One region of the Actinokineospora lacus genome, then DNA from elsewhere that is predicted to be linked to it. Evidence: riboswitches for the same ligand, from Rfam matches in the RefSeq annotation. Region 1 holds a riboswitch; the other holds the start of a gene.
What was found. Region 1 has a riboswitch for glycine ahead of gcvP (aminomethyl-transferring glycine dehydrogenase). Riboswitches for the same ligand answer to the same signal wherever they lie in the genome.

Region 1 (3,399 bases):
GGGCGTGCGGGTGGAGCTACCCGCCAACCAGCCGATCCTGTTGTTGCGTGAGACCGACGGTGATCGGTACCTGCCCATCTGGATCGGGTCGGTGGAGGCCACCGCGATCGCGCTGGAGCAGCAGGGGGTGCGGCCTGCCCGGCCGTTGACCCATGACCTGCTCAAGGACGTCATCGGCGCCTTGGGCCGCGAACTGGAGCAGGTCCGGATCACCGACCTGCGAGAAGGCACCTTCTACGCCGAGCTGGTCTTCGACGGCGACATCCGGGTCTCGGCCAGGCCGAGTGACTCCGTGGCGCTCGCGCTGCGGGTGGGCGTGCCCATCCACGCGGAGGACGCGGTGCTGCAGGAAGCGGGCCTGGTCATCCCGGACGAGCAGGAGGACGAGGTGGAGAAGTTCCGCGAGTTCCTCGACTCGATCTCCCCGGAGGACTTCCGGGGCGCTGACACCTAGACCGGTTGCACGCGCACCGCGTTGACCGGGGGAGACCTCGCCCGGTCCGGTGTGGGGGCGTCGGTCGCGGTGCGATGGCACATCCATCCACAATGCGGCATCCTGCTTCTCTCACCGTGCGGTTCGCCGGTTGTCCGCGCGTCGCGTTGACCCCTGGGCGGGGTCGTCTTACCGTCGGGGACGAGCCGATTCGCGCCGGGCGTGCGAGCCCACCTCCGCGAAACGGCGCGGCCGAGGCGTTCCCACCAGCGGAACGGGCGGTCTCGTTCGCCGGTCGCCAGACCGGTCGAGGGGAGGCAGGCGTGTTGGAACACGGGTCCACCACGGCGGGTCAGCCGGACGGCGCCGAGCAGGGCGAGTTGTTCCCGGACGCGTCGCTGCCGGACGAGTTGGTGGGCTACCGCGGGTCAGCGGCCTGCCAGATCGCGGGCATCACCTACCGCCAGCTCGACTACTGGGCGCGCACCGACCTGGTGGTGCCCACCATCCGCAGCGCCCACGGATCGGGGTCGCAGCGGCTGTACTCGTTCAAGGACGTGCTGGTCCTCAAGGTCGTCAAGCGGCTGCTGGACACCGGTGTGTCGCTGCAGAACATCCGCGTCGCGGTGGAGCACCTGCGCCGCAGGGGGGTGCGCGACCTGGCGAGGATCACCCTGTTCAGCGACGGGACCACGGTCTACGAGTGCACCTCGCCCGAGGAGGTCGTCGACCTGCTGCGCGGCGGCCAGGGCGTGTTCGGCATCGCGGTCAGCGGCGCCATCCGGGAGATCACCGGCACCATTCATGAGTTCCCCTCCGAGCGGGCCGACGGCGCGGTCATCTCCGACGACGAACTCGCCCAGCGCCGCAAGGCCCGAACGGCAGGATGAGCTGTGACGCCCGCCACCGCAACCGGTGAGCGGGCAGGTCACCCGGCTGGGGCTAGACTCAGCGACGTCGCCGATCCCGCGCGGGAGAGTCCGACCGGCCCCACCAGGCCGGTTCGGCGCCGAAGGAGCAAATCCTCCCCGGAACCTCTCAGGCACCCAGGACCGCATGGGGGAGACACCTCTGGAAAGCGAGCCCGCCGGTCACCTCCGGCAGGGCCCCGCCGAAGGTGCAAGCCCGCTGCAGCGGGTGAAGCTCTCAGGCGCCCGGGTACCGGGCACGGACAGAGGGGGAGGGCCACCGGGCGACTGACGTCCGTGGGCCCGAACCCGACTGCCCGAACCCCGACTGCCTGAGGAGCTTGCCGATGACGAGCGACCGCGTCCCCCTCGCCGCGCTGGAGCACGGCACCCCGTTCGCCGAGCGCCACATCGGCCCGCGGCCCGCCGAGCTGGCCCGCATCCTCGACACCGTCGGCGTCGGCTCCTTGGAGGAGCTGGCCGAGCACACCGTGCCCGCCGCCATCCGGGAGGACGGCCTGCGGCTGGACCTGCCCGAGCCCGCCACCGAGGCCGAGGCGCTGGCCGAGCTGCGCGCGCTGGCCGCGTCGAACCGCACTCTCGCGCCGATGATCGGTCTGGGGTACTACGGCACGGTCACCCCGCCGGTCATCCGCCGCAACGTGCTGGAGAGCCCGGCCTGGTACACCGCCTACACCCCGTACCAGCCCGAGATCAGCCAGGGCAGGCTCGAGGCGCTGCTCAACTTCCAGACGATGGTCGCCGAGCTGGTCGGCCTGCCCACCGCGAACGCGTCCATGCTGGACGAGTCCACCGCCGCCGCCGAGGCGATGACGCTGCTGCGCCGGGGCGGGCGGTCCAAGTCGAACCGGTTCGTCGTGGACGCCGACACCTTCCCCCAGACCATCGCGGTCGTGCGGACCCGCGCCGAGCCGCTGGGCATCGAGGTCGTCGTCGCCGACCTGGCCGACGGCCTGCCCGACGGTGAGTTCTTCGGCGTGCTGCTGTCCTACCCCGGGGCCTCCGGGGTGGTGCGCGACCACGCCGAGCTGATCGCCGAGGCGCACTCGCGCGGCGCGAAGGCCGCCGTGGCCGCCGACCTGCTGGCGCTGACGCTGCTGCGCGCGCCCGGCGAGATCGGCGCGGACGTCGTCGTCGGCACCACCCAGCGCTTCGGCGTGCCGATGGGCTTCGGCGGCCCGCACGCCGGGTACATGGCCGTCGCCGCCGGGCTGGAGCGGCAGCTGCCCGGCCGCTTGGTCGGCGTGAGCACCGACGCCGACGGCAACCTGGCCTACCGGCTGGCGCTGCAGACCCGTGAGCAGCACATCCGCCGGGAGAAGGCCACCTCCAACATCTGCACCGCGCAGGTCCTGCTGGCCGTGGTCGCCTCGATGTACGCCGTCTACCACGGCCCCCTGGGCCTGCGCGGCATCGCGACCCGGGTGCACCGCATGGCCGCCGTCCTGGCGGGCGGGCTGCGCGCCGGTGGCGTCGAGGTCGTCCACGACGGCTTCTTCGACACCGTGCTGGCCCGCGTCCCCGGCCGCGCCGCCGACATCGTCGCCGCGGCCCGGGAGCGGGAGGTCAACCTGCGCCTGGTCGACGCCGACCACGTCGGCATCGCCACCGGCGAGACCACCACCCGCGCCCACCTGCGCGCGGTGTGGGCGGCCTTCGGGGTCTCCGGCGACCCCGACGCCCTCGACGAGACGGTGGCCGACGCGCTGCCCGGCGCCCTGCTGCGGACCAGCGACTACCTGACCCACCCGGTGTTCTCCACCCACCACTCCGAGACCGCGCTGCTGCGGTACCTGCGCGCGCTGTCGGACAAGGACGTCGCGCTCGACCGCAGCATGATCCCGCTGGGCTCGTGCACGATGAAGCTCAACGCCACCGCGGAGATGGAGCCGATCACCTGGCCCGGCTTCGCCGAGCTGCACCCGTTCGCGCCCGTCGAGGACGCGCCCGGGATGCTGCGGGTCATCGATGACCTGACGGGCTGGCTGGCCGCGGTCACCGGCTACGACGCGGTCAGCCTGCAGCCCAACGCGGGCA
Region 2 (3,399 bases), on a different contig from region 1:
GCGGCCACGACCCGCGCTTCCTCTGGCAGGTCGGCGCGACCGCCCGCGGCATCGGCACACTGTTCCTGCGCAGCTACGAAAGGGGGGAGCGGGTGCACCTGGCGATGGTCTCGCGCGGCTACGCGGGCGCCCTGCCCGACGCGGGCGCGCCCGCCCGTCCCCGCGCCTGGCTGGCGGGCGTGGCCCCGGCGCTGGCCTGCGCCGCGGTCCTGGCGGCCGCGCTGTGACCCCGGCCCTGCTGGTCGACGGGCTCGCCTTCGCCTACCCCGACGGCCACCAGGCCCTCTACGGCGTGGACCTGCGCGTGGAGCAGGGCGAGCGGGTCGCCCTGCTCGGGCCCAACGGCGCGGGCAAGACCACCCTCGTGCTGCACCTCAACGGCGTGCACACCGCGGGCGCGGGCCGGGTGGAGGTCGGCGGGCTGGCCGTGGTCAAGGCCAACCTCAAGGAGATCCGCCGCCGCGTCGGCATCGTCTTCCAGGACCCCGACGACCAGCTGTTCATGCCCACCGTGCGCGAGGACGTCGCCTTCGGCCCGGCCAACTTCGGCCTCCCCGACGTCGGGGCGAGGGTCGAGCGGGCGCTGGCGGCCGTCGGCATGGGCGAGCACGCCGACCGCTCCCCGGCGCACCTCTCCGGCGGCCAGCGCCGCAGGGTCGCGCTGGCCACCGTGCTGGCCTGTGACCCGGAGATCCTGGTGCTCGACGAGCCCAGCGCCAACCTGGAGCCGGTGGCCCGCCGCGAGCTGGCCGACGTGCTCATCGGCCTGGAGCGCACGCTGCTCATGGTCACCCACGACCTGCCCTACGCCCTGCAGCTGTGCCCGCGCTCCGTGCTGATCGACAACGGCGTCGTCGTCGCCGACGGCCCCACCCGGGACCTGCTCGCCGACACCGCCCTGCTGGCCGCCCACCGCCTGGAACTTCCGTTCGGGTTCCGCCTGGACTAGTGTCCCGGCCTAGAACCTTCGCCGTGTATCGGCGTGTGCACGGCGTGGCTGGCAAGGCGGCGGAACGTCCTCGTATTGGGCATACTTGGGCGTTCCGGCAACGCAGCCAGGCGCGTCGTGGGCATGTCGAGACATGGTGAAGGTTCTAGGCCGGGACACTATCGTCCGGGCCACAACCGCATAGTGGGCCGCACGAGCCAGAACGGGAGAGCCTCCGCCACGCGCGGGGCACCGAAGGAGCAAACTCCCCGGAAACTCTCAGGTAAACCTACCGTTCACCGGCCAGGCCACTCTGGAAAGCGGGCGCGACGTCAGCGCCTCACCCACGGTGCAAGCCGCCTTCTCGGCGGTGAAGCTCTCAGGTGCCATGACAGAGGGGGAGTTCCGAGACCCGCGGGTCGGCTTCCGGCCGCCCCGTCGTAGCCGTAGGAGCTCTGGTGCCCCCGTCTTGCCGTCCTTCCCCGTTCCCCTGCGGCCCGCCGCGCCCCGTGGCACGCTGCCGCCGGATCAGCCGTCCCCGCGCGCCCAAGGAGTCCGCCCACCCATGAGCAACCCGTCTCCGCTGCACGAGGTCCACCAGTCCCTCGGCGCGTCGTTCACCGACTTCGCGGGCTGGTCGATGCCGCTGCGGTACAGCAGCGAACTGGCCGAGCACAAGGCGGTGCGCACCGCGTCCGGACTGTTCGACCTGAGCCACATGGGCGAGATCGCCGTCACCGGCCCGCAGGCCGCCGACGCCCTGGACCACGCGCTCCTCGGCACGCTGTCCGCGGTCAAGCCGGGCCGCGCGCGCTACACGATGATCTGCGCCGAGGACGGTGGCGTGCTCGACGACCTGGTCGTCTACCGCCTCGACACCGAGGAGTACCTGGTCGTCGCCAACGCCTCCAACGTCGGCACGGTCCTGGCCGCGCTGACCGAGCGGGCCGCGGGGTTCGACGCGACGGTGACCGACCGCTCCACCGAGTACGCGCTGATCGCCGTGCAGGGCCCCACCTCGCCCGCGATCGTGACCGCGGTCACCGGCTCGGACCTCGACACCCTGAAGTACTACGCGGGCAGGCCCGCCACGGCCGCGGGCCACGACATCTTGCTGGCCCGCACCGGCTACACCGGCGAGGACGGCTTCGAGCTGTACTCCGCCGCCGAGCACGCCCCCGCCGTCTGGGCGGCGCTCACCGAGGCGGGCGCGGAGCACGGCCTGCTGCCCGCGGGCCTCGCCTGCCGCGACACCCTGCGCCTGGAGGCCGGGATGCCGTTGTACGGCAACGAGTTGACCGCCGAGCTGACCCCGTTCGACGCCGGGCTGGGGCGGGTCGTGAAGTTCGACAAGCCCGAGTTCGTCGGCCGGGACGCGCTCCAGCGTCGCAAGGAGACCGACCGCGCGCTCGTCGGCCTGCGCGGCGAGGGGCGCCGCGCCCCCCGACACGGGTACTCCGTGCTCGACGCCGACGGGACCCCGGTCGGTACTGTCACCAGCGGCGCGCTCTCGCCGACCCTCGGGCACCCGATCGCGATGGCCTACGTCCCCGCCGCGCTCAGCGCGCCGGGGACGGCGTTGACCGTCGACATCCGGGGCGCGAAGGCCCCCGTCGAGGTCGTGGCACTGCCCTTCTACCAGCGTCCCGCCTGACCAGGAGACCGACACCGACATGAGCACCCCCCAGCACCTGTCCTACACCGAGGACCACGAGTGGGTCGACCTGTCCGACCCGGCGGCGGCCACGGTGGGCATCACCGGGTACGCGGCCAAAGCCCTCGGCGACGTGGTCTTCGTGCAGCTGCCCGAGGTCGGGGCGAGCGTCAGCGCGGGCGACGCCTGCGGCGAGATCGAGTCCACCAAGTCGGTCAGCGAGCTGTTCGCGCCCGCCGACGGCGAGGTCGTGGAGATCAACGAGGCCGTGGTCGACACCCCCGAGCTGGTCAACACCTCCCCCTTCGGCGACGGGTGGCTCTTCCGCATCCGGGTCGACGGCGAGCCCACCCTGCTCGACGCGGCCGCCTACGCCGAGCTGACCAAGGAAGAGGAGTGAGATGACGTCCTTCTCCCAAGACCTCGCCACCGTCGACCCGGAGATCGCCGCCGCCGTCGCCGCCGAGCTGCGCCGCCAGCAGTCCACCCTGGAGATGATCGCCTCGGAGAACTTCGCCCCGCTGGGCGTGCTCGAGGCGCAGGGCTCGGTGCTGACGAACAAGTACGCCGAGGGCTACCCCGGCCGCCGCTACTACGGCGGCTGCGAGCACGTCGACGTCGTCGAGCAGCTGGCCATCGACCGGGTGAAGGCGCTCTTCGGCGCCGAGCACGCCAACGTGCAGCCGCACTCCGGGGCCCAGGCCAACGCCGCGGCCATGGTGGCCGTCATCAAGCCCGGCGACACGATCCTCGGGCTGGACCTGGCCCACGGCGGGCACCTGACGCACGGCATGAAGATCAATTTCTCGGGCAAGCT

Region 2: linked by a shared signal. The riboswitch ahead of gcvT (glycine cleavage system aminomethyltransferase GcvT) and the one ahead of gcvP (aminomethyl-transferring glycine dehydrogenase) in region 1 are both predicted to bind glycine.

The regions. Positions count from the first base shown of each region.
Region 1 covers NZ_JBQERA010000009.1:17,470-20,868, reverse strand. The annotation lists gene ACTG9Q_RS22245 (bifunctional nuclease family protein) at 1-454, shown strand, start outside; gene ACTG9Q_RS22240 (MerR family transcriptional regulator) at 757-1,323, shown strand; glycine riboswitch at 1,395-1,498, shown strand; glycine riboswitch at 1,499-1,618, shown strand; gene gcvP (aminomethyl-transferring glycine dehydrogenase) at 1,689-3,399, shown strand, end outside.
Region 2 covers NZ_JBQERA010000016.1:8,195-11,593, reverse strand. The annotation lists gene cbiQ (cobalt ECF transporter T component CbiQ) at 1-227, shown strand, start outside; gene ACTG9Q_RS29845 (energy-coupling factor ABC transporter ATP-binding protein) at 224-949, shown strand; glycine riboswitch at 1,143-1,233, shown strand; gene gcvT (glycine cleavage system aminomethyltransferase GcvT) at 1,494-2,582, shown strand; gene gcvH (glycine cleavage system protein GcvH) at 2,602-2,982, shown strand; gene ACTG9Q_RS29830 (serine hydroxymethyltransferase) at 2,984-3,399, shown strand, end outside.